2 regions of the Amycolatopsis ruanii genome follow, and region 1 is predicted to be linked to the other one. Evidence: riboswitches for the same ligand, from Rfam matches in the RefSeq annotation. Region 1 holds a riboswitch; the other holds the start of a gene.
The links. Region 1 has a riboswitch for cobalamin ahead of D0D28_RS27335 (HoxN/HupN/NixA family nickel/cobalt transporter). Riboswitches for the same ligand answer to the same signal wherever they lie in the genome.

Region 1 (7,295 bases):
CCACGCGCGCGAAACGCAGTGCCACACCGCCCGGGTAGCGGGTGCTGACCTGGGCGCCGTCCAGTTCGATCTCGACCACCAGTTCCGGCCGGACGTGGACCGTCCACTTGTCCCGGTGCGTCTCGATTTCCTGGAACGTCTTGGTCTGCCACGCGAGCAACTCGTCGGTGAGCCCCTTGAACGTCTTGCCCACCATGATCGGCGGGCCGCCGTCCGGGTCGCGTGCGCCGAGGTGCAGGTTCGACAGGTACCCCGTGCGGCGGCCGTGGCCCCACTCCGCGGCGAGGACGACGAGGTCGAGCGTGTGCACCGGCTTCACCTTCAGCCACGCCCGCCCCCGCCGCCCCGCCGCGTACGGCGAGTCGAGCGCTTTCACCATGACGCCCTCGTGCCCGGCGTCGAGGGCCGCCGCGAGGATCGCGCTCGGATCCGGCGGTTCGCTCCGCCCCGGGATGAGGTGCTCGCCGGCCGCCCGGCGCAGCGCCTCGTTGCGCTCCCGCAACGGCTTGTCCAGCAGGTCCGTGCCGTCCAGGTGCAAGCAGTCGAAGAAGTACGGTCGCAGCAGCAACGCGCGCACCTGCTCCTCGCGCGTGCTGCCGAACCGGCTCATCGTCTCCTGGAACGGCCGTGGCCTGCCGTCGTCGGTCAGCGCGAGCGTCTCGCCGTCGAGCACCACCGACCGGCAGGGCAGTGCTCGCACCAGAAACACCAGCTCGCCCACGTGCTGGGTGATCTCGCGCAGCGTTCGCGTGTAGACGTGCACCTCGTCGCCGTCGCGGTGCACCTGTATCCGCGCTCCGTCCATTTTGTACTCGACGATGGCGGACGGGTGCTCGCGCACCGCCTCGTCGAGCGATTCCGCCGGGGACGCCAGCATCGGCCGCAGCGGACGTCCCAGCTCGAGTCCGAAGCCGCCGAGCGCGGCCTCGCCGCCGGTGACCGCGGCCAGCGCGGTGACCGGCAGCCGCCCGGACAGCATGAACGCGCGCCGGACCGCTTCGGCGGGCACGTTCGCCGCCGCCGCGATCGCGTCGAGCATCACGCCTTCCAGCGCTCCCTGCCGCAGCTCGCCGGTGAGCAGGCGGAAGAGGAACTGCTGTTCGGCTTCGGTGGCCCGGGTGAACAGCCCGGTCAGCAGGCCGGACCGGCGCCTGGCCGACCCGCTGCCCGAAGCGGCACCCACTTCGCCGAGGGCGGCGTCGACCTCGGCCACTGTCAGATTCGGTTCGTCGGCCGGGCTCGCGCCCAGCTCGGCCAGCGTGCGCCAGCCCGTGCCGATCCGGCCCTGGGTGGGCCGGCCGGTCAGGAAAGCCACGACGGCGGGCAGTTCCCGCTCGTCCGCGCGGTTGAGCAGGTCCGCCAGCGTCGCGACCTTCGCCTTGCGCGAGCGGGTGGCCGCTAGCGAGGCGGAGGCTGTGACGACGTCGGCGAGGAGCATGCGGACATCATCTCTCCACCCACCGACAATTTCCGGGGACGCAGGACCACGGCGACCGCGCCCAGGCAGACGACGAGCCCGAGCAGACCACGCAGGGTGATCGAATCGCCGAACATGAGCCAGGCGAGCACCATCGTCGTAGGTGGTGTGAGGTACAGCAGGCTCGACACCGTCGTCACCGAGCTACGACGCAGGACCAGCCAGTAGCAGCCGTATCCCCCGAACGTGGAGAACACGATGACCCACCCGACCGCGACCCAGAAGTCCGGATCCGCCGGCGGAGTCAGGTCTCCGGTGAGCGCCGCGATGCCGGTGAACAGGACCGCGCTGGTCACGCACTGCACCACGAGGCCGTCCCAGAGCGGCACGGCGGACGCCGTCTTGCGTTCGATCAGGGTGGCGGCGACCAGGGCGAGCATCGACAGGAACGGCAGCGCGTAGGCCAGCGGCGGGGTGCCCGGGCGGCCGGACAGGTCGTCGCTCACCACCAGCGCCCCCCCGGCCAGCCCGACGACCAGCCCGGCCCACCGCAGCGCCCCGGCGCGTTCGCCCAGCACGAACTGGCTGAGTACCACCGCCACGATCGGTTGCAGCGCGGCGATCAGCGCCGACGTCCCGGCCGCCACGCCGAGATCCGCCGCCGCGTACACGCCGTACAGGTAGGCGCCCTGGGAGAGCACGCCGAGACCGGCCTGGATCGCGGCGTCGCGGGGCCGCATCGAGCGGCGGCGGATGATCCACCACGCGCCCAGCAGCAGGCCCGCGGCGAGGAACCGCCAGGCCAGGAGCGCCACCGCGCCGCCGGAGTGGGCGCCCAGCGTCGCGCCCACGAAACCGGAGCTCCAGAACAGGACGAAACCGGTTCCGGCGACGACGTTCCCCCGCATGCGGCCTCCTTCGGTATACAGGTCGGTATAGCTACCGTAGCTATACCGGTCGGTGTACTGTCAAGTCGTGGAGACGGACAAGCCGCTGACCCCGGCCGCCGAACGGATCCTCACGGTCGCCGGGAAGCTGTTCTACGACAACGGGATCCACGCGGTGGGCGTGGACACGATCGCCGCCGAGGCCGGGGTGACCAAGAAGACCCTGTACGACCGGTTCGGTTCGAAGGCCGAGCTGGTCGCGCTCTACCTGTGGCGCCGGGACGTGCGGTGGCGCGAGCGGGTCCACTCGTTCGCCGGCCGCCGGTCGACGCCTGCTCGCCGGCTGCTGGCGGTGTTCGACGCGCTCGCGGACTGGCTCGCGACCGAGAACACGCGGGGCTGCGCGTTCGTCAACGCGCACGCCGAGCTGCCGGAGGCGGACCACCCGGGGCGCCAGGTGATCGCGGCGTCGAAACGGTGGTTGCTGGGCTACCTGCGGGACATCGCGGCGGAGGCGGGGGTGCGCAACCCCGCGCGGCTGGCGGAGGCGTTGCTGATCCTCGTCGAGGGGGCGACGGTGGCCGCGTCGCTCGACGTGACGCCGACGGCCGTGGCGACGGCGAAGCGGGTCGCGAAGTCGCTGATCGAGGAGGCGACCGGGAGCTGAGCGGACAGCCCGGAGAGCCGGGCAGGGCCGCCGACACCCAGCACATTCCCCGTCCCCAGCGGTAGGGCCCCGGTCACTGGGATGGCTCTTGCTCCGCCGCGCGGCCGAACCGTACCGTGGGCGGGCCGTGGTGCTCGGGAAGTCCGGTGTGAAACCGGCGCGGCCCTCGCCACTGTGAACGGGAAGTCCCGGCCCGGGACAGCCACTGGACGCGAGTCCGGGAAGGCGGGCCGCGGATGTCGATCCGAAGCCAGGAGACCGGCCACGGCACCGATTGGACCATCCACGAGGTGCTGGAAGGCGGTCTCCATGGGGACTTCACCCACCCTGTCCTGGCGCAGGCAGGACACCTACCGCACGGGCCTGTTGCTGCTGGCGATCGTCGTGTTGCACGCGGTCGCCTTCGGGATCCTCGCGTTGCTCGTGGTGCCCGGGCACTACGCCGTCGGCACGCAGGTGTTCGGCTTCGGGCTGGGGCTCACGGCCTACACGCTCGGCATGCGGCACGCGTTCGACGCCGACCACATCGCCGCGATCGACAACACCACCCGCAAGCTGATGGCCGAGGGCCAACGCCCGCTCTCCGTCGGGTTCTGGTTCGCCCTCGGGCATTCCACCGTGGTCGTCGTGCTGGCGGTGCTCGTCGCGATCGGCGCGAAGGGCATCCTGAGCTGGACCGAGGACGGCTCGTCCGCGCACCGGGTGCTCGGCCTCATCTCCACCGGCGCGTCCGGCGGGTTCCTGTACCTGATCGGCATCCTCAACCTGGTCGCGCTGATCGGGATCTGGAAGGTGTGGCGCGAGCTGCGTCGCGGCCGCTTCGACGAGGCCGAGCTGGAGGCCCGGCTCGACTCGCGCGGGTTCGTCAACCGCTTCCTCGGCCGGCTCACCCGCTCGATCCGCCGCCCCGGCCAGATGTACCTGGTCGGGCTGCTGTTCGGCGTCGGGTTCGACACCGCCACCGAGGTGCTCCTGCTGGCGCTCGCCGGGTCCGGCGCCGCGGCCGGCCTGCCCTGGTACGCGATCCTGTGCCTGCCGCTGCTGTTCGCGGCCGGGATGAGCCTGTTCGACACGCTCGACGGCACGTTCATGAACTTCGCCTACGACTGGGCCTTCGCCAACCCGGTCCGCAAGATCTACTACAACCTCACGATCACCGGCCTGTCCGTCGCGGTGGCGCTGGTCATCGGCACGATCGAACTGGTCGGCGTGGCCAGGGACGACCTGGGCTGGTCCGGCGCGCTGATCGACTGGATCGCCGACATCGAGCTGGACAACGTCGGCTACATCGTCGTCGGGTTGTTCGTCGTCGTGTGGGTGGCCGCCATCGCCTACTGGCGGCTCGCCCGCGTCGAGCACCGCTGGAGCTCAGCCGAGTGACGCCGCTCGCCCGTTCGAGTTGAGTGCGCTGGTCAGGTCCTCGCGGGCGCGGAACACGCGGGACCGGATGGTGCCGACCGCGCAGTCGCACACCTCCGCCGCGTCCGCGTAGGACAGCCCGATCACCTGCGTGAGCACGAACGCCTCCCGGCGCTCGGGCTCCAGCTCGGCGATCAGCTCGCGCAGCACGACGAGCCGGCCGTGGTCGGGCGTCCGGGCCCCGCTCTGCTCGGCGGTCGCCACCCAGTCCTCGACCTGGCTGGTCCGCGGGCGGCGGCGGGTCGTGCGCAGGTGGTCGGCCGCGACGCGCTTGGCGATGGACAGCAGCCACATCCGGGCGGGCGAGCGGCCGGCGAACGACGGCAGCGCGGCGAAGGCCCGCAGATAGGTCTCCTGCACCAGGTCCTCGGCCACACCGGGGTCGGACAGGTAGGTCAGCAGCCGGTGCAGCTGGCGCTGGGTCGCGGACACGAAACGCTCGGCGGCCGCCCGATCCCCGCGTGCCGCCAGGAAGGCGTGCCGGGTGATCTCGTCGTCGTCCATTGCGCGTTCCTCCCAGTGCAGGCCCTGGCCGATGACCTTATGGCCAACCGGTCCCCGCGGTCGAAGGGGTGCGGGAACTATCCCGCGGGATAGGACGACCTGGCAGACATGGACTGTGCGACCGCGCGCGAGGCGATCTCGGCCACCCTCGACGGTGAGGACCCGGGGGTGGATCCGGCTGCGCTGGACGAGCACGTGACGCGCTGCGCGGCCTGCCTGGCCTGGCAGGACGAGGCGGCGGCGGTGACGCGGCTGGTGCGCCTGGAACCGGCCGCGGCGTCGCCGGACGTGGCCGGGCGCGTGCTCGACCACGCGCCCGCCCGGCCGGCCCGGCACGACTGGCCGCGGTGGGCGCTGGTGATCACCGCGGTCGCCCAGCTGTCCATTGTGGTGTCGCTGCTGTTCGTGCCGCAGCGGATGGGCGACGGGATGGTCGTCCAGCCCGGTTCGCACGTCGAGCACGAGGCCGCGGCGTTCAACTTCGCCATCGCGATCGCCCTGCTGTGGGCGGCCGCCAAGCCGCGCCAGGCGCGCAGCCAGCTGCCGGTCCTGCTCAGCTTCGCCGCCGTGCTGGCCGGGTTGTCCCTGTTCGACGTGCTCGGCGGCCGGGTCGGCTGGGAACGGCTGGCCAGCCACCTGCCGCTGCTGTTCGGCGTGGTCTGCGCGGGGCTGGTCGCGCGGCGCGAGGGCCGGTGGCCGTGGCCCGGCAACCGGGCGGGCGCCGAGCCGGTGGACCGGACCAGCCTCGACGAAACCGGCCGGGAACTCGCCGAGCCCGCCGACCGGTCGCGCGAGTATCAGCCGCCGGCGGCGCGGCGCAACGTCGCCTGATCGATGTCGTCCGTGGCGACCCAGCTGGCCAGCAGGCCCAGCGCCCGCTCCGACTCCGAGCCGGGCTCCGCCGTGTAGGTCACGATCGCCTGGTCCGGTTCGTCGGGCAGGCGCAGCGTCTCGTACCGCAGGTGCAGTTCCCCGACCAGCGGGTTGTGGATGCGCTTGTGGCCGTGGGCCTTGTCCCGCACGTGGTGGCTCGCCCACAGGCGGCGGAACGGGTCGCTGCGCAGCGACAGCTCACCGATCAGCTGGGCCAGCCGGGGATCGTCCGGGCACCGGCCCGCCTCGGCCCGCAGGTTCGCCACCACCTCCTCGCAGACCTGGTCGAACTCGGGGTGCAGGGTGCGAGCTTCGGCCTCGTTGAGGAAGAACAGCTTCGGCAGGTTGCGGTCCTCCGGCGGCAACGACCCGAAGTCGAACGCGATCGCGCCGCCCAGCGGGTTCCAGGCCAGCACGTCGAGGTAGCGGCCGAAGACGAAGGCGGGCACCGACATGGCGTCCAGCAGTTGCTGCAGGGCCGGGCGCACCTGCTGCACCGGGCATCGTCCGTTCCGCTTGCGCCGCTGCGTCGCGAGGTTGTGCAGGTAGGTGCACTCGTCCGGGTTGAGCCGCAACGCCCGGGCGAGCGAATCGAGCACCTCCTCCGACACGTTCCGCGCGCGGCCCTGCTCCAGACGGGTCAGGTAGTCGACGCTGATCCCGGCCAGCTGCGCCAGTTCCTCCCGGCGCAGCCCGGCGACGCGCCGCCGCGTCACACCCTGCGGCAGGCCGAGGTCGCGCGGGTCCAGCGCCGCGCGGCGCGCCTTGAGGAACGCCCCCAGTTCAGCTCCGTCCATGCCTCCAGTATCCGGATGCGGCGACCGCGTTGCCTGGTACTGCCAGACCCAGGTCGAGCGTTGCCTGGTCCGGACCTCCCACCGGCGGGAACGTGGTCGGCACAGGCACCACGAGGGAGGAACTCGAAATGCGACGACGGATTCTCGGCGGCACCGGCATCGAGGTCAGCGAGTACACGCTGGGCGCGATGATGTTCGGCGCGTGGGGCAACCGCGACCACGACGAATCGGTCCGGATGATCCACACCGCGCTCGACGCGGGCATCAACTTCGTCGACACCGCCGACATCTACTCCGACGGCGAGAGCGAGGTGATCGTCGGCAAGGCGCTCAAGGGGCGCCGCGACGACGTCGTGCTGGCGACCAAGGGGCACTTCTACGGCCTCGGCGGCTCCGGCAGCAACTCGCGGCGCTGGCTGACCAAGGCGCTGGACGCCAGCCTGCGGCGGCTGGGCGTCGACCACGTCGACCTCTACCAGGTGCACCGCCCCGACCACACCACCGACATCGACGAGACCCTGTCCGCGCTGTCGGACTTCGTGCGGGCCGGCAAGGTGCGCGCGATCGGCTCGTCGGTCTTCCCGGCCGAGCAGATCGTCGAGGCGCAGTGGGTGGCCGAGCGGCGCGGGCACGTGCGGTTCCGCACCGAGCAGCCGCCGTACTCGATCCTCAACCGGGGCATCGAGGGGCACGTCCTGCCGACCGCGCAGCGCTACGGCATGGGCGTGCTG
Region 2 (7,295 bases), on a different contig from region 1:
GGGGCGCGGTGTCGCTGATCAACATGGGCGGCACGCCGTTGCGCGCCACGGCGACCGAGGCGGCCTTGGCGGGTGGCGCGTCGGCCGCCGAGGCGGCCGCGCTGGCCGCGGAGGGCACCTCCCCAGCCGACGAGCCCCACGCGACGGCCGAGTACCGGCAGCACCTGGCGCGCGTGCTGACCGAGCGGGCGCTGGTCGCCGCGGGACGCTGAGCCCGGGCGGGCCGGTCCTGCCGGCCCGCCCCCGGGGGCGGGCCGCCCGGTGGCGGTTCGCCCGCTTCACGGGCGGCTGTGCCGCAGGCGGCTCGCCCGGTGGGTGGCGGTTCGTCGCTGCGCCGTCGAACCGCCGTGCCGCCGCCGTGGCGGTGGTGCAGGCTGCGCGGCCGGTGAGCTGGGGTAGGCCCGCCCGCCCCGTGGGCGACGGTTCGCCCGCCCTGCGGGGCGCTGTGCCGCAGTCGGCTCGCTGCGGCCGTCCGCTTCGCAACCCACCCCGCTTCGCGGGTTGCCGCTGCGCGGCCAACCGCTGCGCGGCCAACCGCCGCTTCGCGGGTTGCCGCTGCGCGGCCAACCGCCGCTTCGCGGGTTGCCGCTGCGCGGCCAACCGCCGCTTCGCGGGTTGCCGCTGCGCGGCCAACCGCCGCTTCGCGGGTTGCCGCTGCGCGGCCAACCGCCGCTTCGCGGGTTGCCGCTGGGCGGCCAACCGCCGCTTCGCGGGTTGCCGCTGCGTGGCCAACCCCCGCTTCGCGGGGCGCCGCGTCGCGGTCGGTCCGCGCTGCGGTCATCCGCTGCGCAGCCCACCCGCCCGCGGGCCGCGGCTAGCTCGTCAGCAGGACGATGCCGTCATCATCGGAGTAGAGCAGGTCTCCCGGGTGGAACGTCACCCCGCCGAAGCCGACCGGGACGTCCACCGCGCCGTGGCCCGCCTTGCTGCTCTTGCGCGGGTTCGTCCCCAGCGCCTTGATCCCGATCGGCAGCCCGGCCAGCACCGCGCTGTCCCGCACCGCTCCGTTGATCACCAGCCCGGCCCAGCCGTTCTCCACCGCCGACCCCGCGATCAGATCACCGGTCAGCGCGGTGTGCAGCGAACCGCGGCCGTCGACCACCAGCACCGCGTCCTCGCCCGGCGTGGCGAGCAGCTGCTTGACCAGGCCGTTGTCCTGGTGGCACGACACGGTCCGGACCCGCCCGGAGAACACCCGCCGCCCGCCGAACTGGCGGAACTGCGTGTCGCACACCCGGAGCTCGTCGCCGTGCTCGTCGACCAGGTCGGCGGTGGAGAAGGTCACTCGGATCGCCTTTCGTCGTGGTGGGCGTGCCGGATCGAGTCCAGCAGGCCCGGGAAGCGCGCGCTGATCTCGTTCCGGCGCAGCCGCACGAAGCTGCCGTTGCCGGCGTCGCGCTGGTGGATCAGCCCGGCCTGCCGCAGCACCCGCCAGTGGTGGGTACGGGTCGATTTGGCGACCGGCAGCTCGAACGAGGCGCACGCGTGCTCGCCGTCCGGCCGGTCCAGCAGGTCGACGACCACCCCGCGCCGGTGCCGATCGGCCAGGGCCGACAGCACGGTGCCGAGATCGAGGTCCATCGCGTCCCCTTGTCCTAGGTACGAAGGTGATAGTACCTTGCCGGGATGCTGCTGGTCTTCGACATCAACGAAACGCTGCTCGACCTCGCGCCGCTGGACGACGTCCTCGGTGGCACCGAGGCCCGCACACGGTGGTTCGACCTGCTCATCCACACCGCGCTGGTGGTCACCGCGAGCGACCGGTACCAGGACTTCGCGCAGCTGGCCGGAGCCTGTGCGCGCACGATCACGCCCGAGGTGGACGTGCCGAAGCTCGCCGAGACCCTGCGGTCGCTGCCGCCGCACCCGGACGTCGTCCCGGCCCTGGACGAGCTGCGCGACCAGGGGCACCGGCTGGTGGCGCTCGGCAACTCGCCGCAGGCGGTGATCGAGGCGCAGCTGGCGGACCTGGGCTTCGATGCGCTCTACTCGGCCGAAGCGGCCGGCGCGCTCAAGCCGTCACCGGCCGCCTACGCGCTGGTCGAGCACGACGGCGAGCCGCCGGTCATGGTCGCCGCGCACGACTGGGACATCGCCGGCGCCCAGGCCGCCGGGCTGCGCACGGCCTTCGTCACCCGCGACGGCCGCCGCCCGCGCCCGGCCCACCCGAGTCCGGAGTGGACGGTCACCGACCTCGCCGAGTGGGCCCGCTCGCTGCGCACCGCGTGACGGTCACGCCTCGGGCCGTGCACCGGCTTCCGCCGGCGTGATTTACTAGAACACGTTCTAGTCGTCGGAGACGGGAGGCCGCCGTGCGGTGTGGGGTCGTGCTGTTCACCAGTGACCGCGGGATCGCGCCCGCCGACGCGGCGCGGGTGGCGGAGGACGCCGGGTTCGACTCGTTCGCGGTGCCGGAGCACACGCACATCCCGGTCCGCCGGGAGGCGGCGCATCCGGGCACCGGCACCGCCGAGCTGCCCGACGACCGGTACCTGCGCACGCTCGACCCGTGGGTCGCCCTGGCCACGGCGGCCTCGGTGACGCGGCGGATCACCCTGTCGACGGCGGTCGCGCTGCCCGCCGAGCACGACCCGATCACCCTGGCCAAGACGATCGCCTCGCTCGACCACCTGTCCGGCGGCCGGGTCGTGCTCGGGGCGGGGTTCGGGTGGAACGCCGACGAGCTGACCGACCACGGCGTCCCGGCCGGGCAGCGGCGGACGGTGCTGCGCGAGTACCTGGAGGCGATGCGGGCGCTGTGGACCGCCGAGGAGGCGTCGTACGAGGGTGCGCACGTGCGGTTCGGCCCGTCGTGGGCGTGGCCGAAGCCGGTGGGGGACGTGCCGGTGGTGATCGGGGCGGGCGGCACGGAGCGGACGTTCGCGTGGATCGCGCGCTCCGCCGACGGCTGGCTGACCACGCCGCGGGACCACCACCTGGACGACAAGGTGCGCCTGCTGCGCAAGATCTGGCAGGACGCCGGCCGGGAGGGGCAGCCGAGGGTGATCGCGCTCGCCGGACGCCCGGACGAGGAGCTGCTGGCGCACTGGAGGTCGCTCGGGGTGACCGAGGTGCTGTTCGGCCTGCCGGACCGGGACGCCGACGAGGTGGCCGGCTACATCACGAGGCTGGGGGAGCGCCTGCGGCTGGGCTGAGGCCACCCGGCTGGGGCACTGCTCAGCGGCGCGAGCGGTACGCCCGCATCTTGTGCCGCGCCCCGCAGAGGTCCATGCTGCACCACACGCTGTTCCCGGCCGGGGAGCGGTCGTAGAACAGCCAGCGGCACTCCGGCGCCCGGCACGGCTTCAGCCGCCGCGCCTGGCCCGTCACCTCGGCGCGGAACAGCACCTCCAGCAGCCGCGCGATCAGGCCGTCCACACCCTCGCCCGCCGCGGCCAGCGCGGGGCCCGGCCAGCGGGGACCGGCCACCGCCGACGCCGCGAACTCGTTCAGCGCGGCCGACACGTCCACCCCGTCCAGGTGGTCGCGCAGCGTCTCGCGGAAGCGCACCAGCCGCTCCAGCCCGCGCGTGTCCAGGGGGAACGAGCCCAGTTCGTGCTCGGCCAGCCAGCTCGCGGCCGGCTCGGGCGCGCGGAAGTGGTCCTCGTCGTAGAGGAACCGCGCCGAGTTGCCGAACACCTCGAGCGGCCGCAGCTCCTCCGGCGCGGCGGGGCGCGAGTGGGACATGGCCGCAGGTTACGCCACCGGCGCGGCGACGCGGCTAACGTGACCGCATGGCCAACGAAGACGAGGCACGCGACTGGAACGGCGACATCGGCCGCTACTGGGCCGACCACGCCGAGCACTACGACGCCATGCTGGCCCGGCTCACGCCGCACCTGCTCGGCGCGGCCCGCACCGAGCCCGGGGAGCGGGTCCTCGACATCGGCTGCGGCTGCGGCACCACCACGCTGCTGGCCGCCGAGCAGGGCGCGACGGTGCTGGGCGCGGACCTGTCCGGCCCGATGCTCGCCGTGGCCCGGGAGCGCGCCGCCGGTCTCGACGGGGTGCGGTTCGAGCAGGCCGACGTGCAGGTCCACGACTTCGGCGCGGGCACCTTCGACCTCGCGCTCAGCCGGTTCGGCGTGATGTTCTTCGACAACCCGCTCGCCGCCTTCACCAACGTCACCCGCATGCTGCGGCCCGGCGGCCGGCTGGCGTTCCTGTGCTGGCAGGACCTGCGGGAGAACGAGCACCGGGCGCTGACGCTGGACGCCATCGCCCCGTACGTCGACACCAGCGACGCCGCCCCGCCCGGCCCCGGCCCGTTCTCCTTCGCCCAGCCGGATTACCTGCGCGAACTGCTGAACGGCGCGGGACTGACCGGCATCGCGGTGGACGCCGTCCGGGAACCCGTCCGGATCGGCGCCGACGCGCGTGAGGCGGCCGGCTTCCTGAGCCGCGGCGCGATGGTGAAGGCGATCTTCGAGCGCTATCCGGCGGAAACCGTCGAGCGGGCGGTCGCCGCGCTCACCGAAGCACTCCAGCCGCACCAGACCCCCGACGGGGTGATGCTGGGCGCGGCCACCTGGCTCGTCACCGCCCGCAAGCCGTAGTCCGCCGGATCCACAGTGGAGGAGTGGGATTCGTCTCGCGCGGCGGGAAACCGGTTGCCGCTGCGGTAAATTGACCCGACGTGCCCGCTGACCCGATCCTCACCCTCGGCCCGTGGCAGCTGGTTTTCCTCGTGGTGGCCGGGGTCGGCGCGGGCCTGACCGGGTCGATCGCCGGGCTCGCGTCGCTGGTGTCGTACCCGGCGCTGCTGGCGATCGGGATGCCGCCGGTCGCCGCGAACGTGACCAACACCGTGGCGCTGATGGGCAACACGGTCGGGTCCGCGGCCGGTTCCCGGCCCGAGCTGCGGGGCCAGCGGACGCGGTTGCTGCGGCTGTGCGCGATCACCGCGGTCGGCGGCGCGGCGGGCAGCGCCCTGCTGCTGCTCACGCCCGAGGGCACGTTCGCCTACATCGTCCCGTTCCTCATCGGCGGCGCGTCGGTGCTGCTGCTGTTCTCCCCGCGGCTGGCCGAGCGCGCCGGCCGCGGCGACGGCGGGCTCACCGCGGGCACCGCGACGGGCGCGTTCCTGGTCGCGATCTACGGCGGGTACTTCGGCGCCGCGGCCGGCGTGATCATGCTGGCCCTGCTGTCCGCGGCGTGGACCCAGCCGCTGGCGCGCACGAACGCGGCGAAGAACATCGTGACCGGCGCGGCGAACCTGGTGGCCGCCCTGGTGTTCGCGTTCACCGGCCCGGTGCTCTGGCCCGCGGCGGCGGCCCTGTGCGTCGGCCTGATCGCCGGTTCCTTCGTGGGCCCGGCGGTGGTGCGGCGGCTGCCGCCGGCCCCGCTGCGCGTCGCGATCGCCCTCGCGGGCATCGGCCTGGCCGTGACCCTGGCCTGGCAGGCCTGGTAGCGTGGGCGCGCCAGTCGTGCCCGCCAAGGGCCAGGGAATCCGGTGCGAATCCGGAACTGACGCGCAGCGGTGAGCGGCGACGGGCGGGACAACGGCCACTGGACCACGCGGTCCGGGAAGGCGTTCCGCCCGGACGACCCCGAGTCCGAAGACCTGCTGGCACCCCGCCAGGGGAGACCGCCGGACCGGGCTCCGCGCATGAGCCCTCGACGCAAGGGGCCGCTGTGCGCCGATCGATCACCGTTCCGCTGCTCGCCGCCGTGCTCGTGCTGACCGGGTGCGCGAGCGCCACCTCCGGGGCCACCGCCGCCGTGGTGATCGACAACTGCGGGCACCAGGTCCGCGTGTCGCAACCACCGCAGCGGGCCGTCGCGCTCAACCAGGGCGCGGCGGAAATCATGCTGTCCCTCGGCCTCGCCGACCGCATGGCCGGCACCGCGACCTGGACCGACCCCGTCCTGCCGCACCTGGCCGCCGCCAACGCGAAAGTGCCCCGGCTGGCCGAGAACTACCCGTCGTTCGAAAGCGTGCTGGCCGCCGAACCGGACTTCGTCGCCGCCTCGTTCGGCGCCACCCTCGCCAAGGGCGGGGTCGCCACCCGTGAGCAGTTCGAGCAGCTCGGCGTGCCCGCCTATGTGTCGCCCACCGAGTGCGCCAAGGACACCAGCGCCGGCGGCGACGGCGCCCGCACCGAGACGCTGACCATGGACGCGGTCTACACCGAGATCCGGGACCTCGCGCGGATCTTCGGCGTCGAGGACCGCGGCGAACAGCTGATCGGCAGCCTGCGGGACCGGATGCGCGCCGCGGCGGGCACCGACGCGTCGAAGGCGCGGCTGATGTTCTGGTTCGCCAACTCCGAAGCCCCCTACCTCGCCGGCTGCTGCGGCGCGCCCGGCATCATCGCGACCACCGTGCGCGCGCACAACGTCTTCGACGACACCCGCGACGAGTGGCCCCAGATCAACTGGGAGACCGTGGCCGAACGGAACCCGGACGTGATCGTGCTCGGCGACCTGACCCGCCGTTCGCAGACCGCCGAGTCCGCCGCGGCCAAGATCGCGTTCCTGGAATCGCACCCGGTGACGAGAGACCTGGCCGCGGTGCGGAACAAACGCTACGTGCTGCTGTCCGGGCAGGCGATGAACCCGACGCTGCGCACCGTCGACGGCACCGAGCAGGTCGCCGCGGCGCTGCGCGGGTTCGGGCTGGCCGGGTGAGGCGCACCGCCCGCGCCGCGCCGCTGTGCGCCGGTGGACTCGCGCTGCTCGTGGTGTCGCTGGCCGTCGCGGTGACGATCGGCCCGGCCGGGATCGGCGTCGGCGACGTCTACGCCACCGTGCTGGCCCACCTCGGTCTCGGCGACCCGGTGCTGACCCCGGTCCGCGACGGCATCGTCTGGCACCTGCGGATCCCGCGTGCCCTGCTCGCCGCCGTGTGCGGCGCGGGCCTGGCGGTGTGCGGCGCGGTCATGCAGTCGCTGCTGCGCAACCCGCTGGCCGACCCGTTCGTGCTCGGGGTGTCCTCGGGCGCGTCGACCGGCGCGGTGCTGGTGGTGGTGCTCGGCGTCGGCGGGGGCGTGGTGTCGCTGTCCGCGGGCGCGTTCGCCGGCGCGGTGCTGTCGTTCGGGCTCGTGCTGCTGCTCAGCCAGACGCTGGGTGGCACGACCGAACGCGTGGTGCTGTCCGGGGTCGCCGCGATGCAGCTGTTCTCCGCGCTGACCTCGTTCGTCGTGCTGACGGCCGGGGACGCGGAGACCACGCGGGGCGTGCTGTTCTGGCTGCTCGGGTCGTTCAGCAGCGCGTCCTGGTCCGAGGCCGGCGTGTGCGCCGGTGTGCTGGCCGTCGCGCTGGTCGTGTGTTTCGGTCACGCCCGCACGCTCGAC

Region 2: it holds a riboswitch for cobalamin, as region 1 does, so the genes downstream of both, D0D28_RS22240 (ABC transporter substrate-binding protein) here and D0D28_RS27335 (HoxN/HupN/NixA family nickel/cobalt transporter) in region 1, are expected to answer to the same signal.

What each region holds. Positions count from the first base shown of each region.
Region 1 is NZ_PQHY01000064.1:29,099-36,393, forward strand. It holds gene D0D28_RS27320 (ATP-dependent DNA ligase) at 1-1,438, opposite strand, end outside; gene D0D28_RS27325 (DMT family transporter) at 1,399-2,325, opposite strand; gene D0D28_RS27330 (TetR/AcrR family transcriptional regulator) at 2,393-2,971, shown strand; cobalamin riboswitch at 3,083-3,252, shown strand; gene D0D28_RS27335 (HoxN/HupN/NixA family nickel/cobalt transporter) at 3,299-4,351, shown strand; gene D0D28_RS27340 (sigma-70 family RNA polymerase sigma factor) at 4,340-4,894, opposite strand; gene D0D28_RS27345 (zf-HC2 domain-containing protein) at 5,003-5,725, shown strand; gene D0D28_RS27350 (helix-turn-helix domain-containing protein) at 5,692-6,564, opposite strand; gene D0D28_RS27355 (aldo/keto reductase) at 6,693-7,295, shown strand, end outside.
Region 2 is NZ_PQHY01000044.1:20,247-27,541, reverse strand. It holds gene D0D28_RS22280 (FAD binding domain-containing protein) at 1-212, shown strand, start outside; gene rraA (ribonuclease E activity regulator RraA) at 815-1,285, opposite strand; gene D0D28_RS22270 (ArsR/SmtB family transcription factor) at 1,282-1,581, opposite strand; gene D0D28_RS22265 (HAD-IA family hydrolase) at 1,627-2,229, shown strand; gene D0D28_RS22260 (LLM class F420-dependent oxidoreductase) at 2,313-3,155, shown strand; gene D0D28_RS22255 (CGNR zinc finger domain-containing protein) at 3,178-3,687, opposite strand; gene D0D28_RS22250 (class I SAM-dependent methyltransferase) at 3,735-4,556, shown strand; gene D0D28_RS22245 (sulfite exporter TauE/SafE family protein) at 4,637-5,410, shown strand; cobalamin riboswitch at 5,405-5,585, shown strand; gene D0D28_RS22240 (ABC transporter substrate-binding protein) at 5,635-6,630, shown strand; gene D0D28_RS22235 (FecCD family ABC transporter permease) at 6,627-7,295, shown strand, end outside.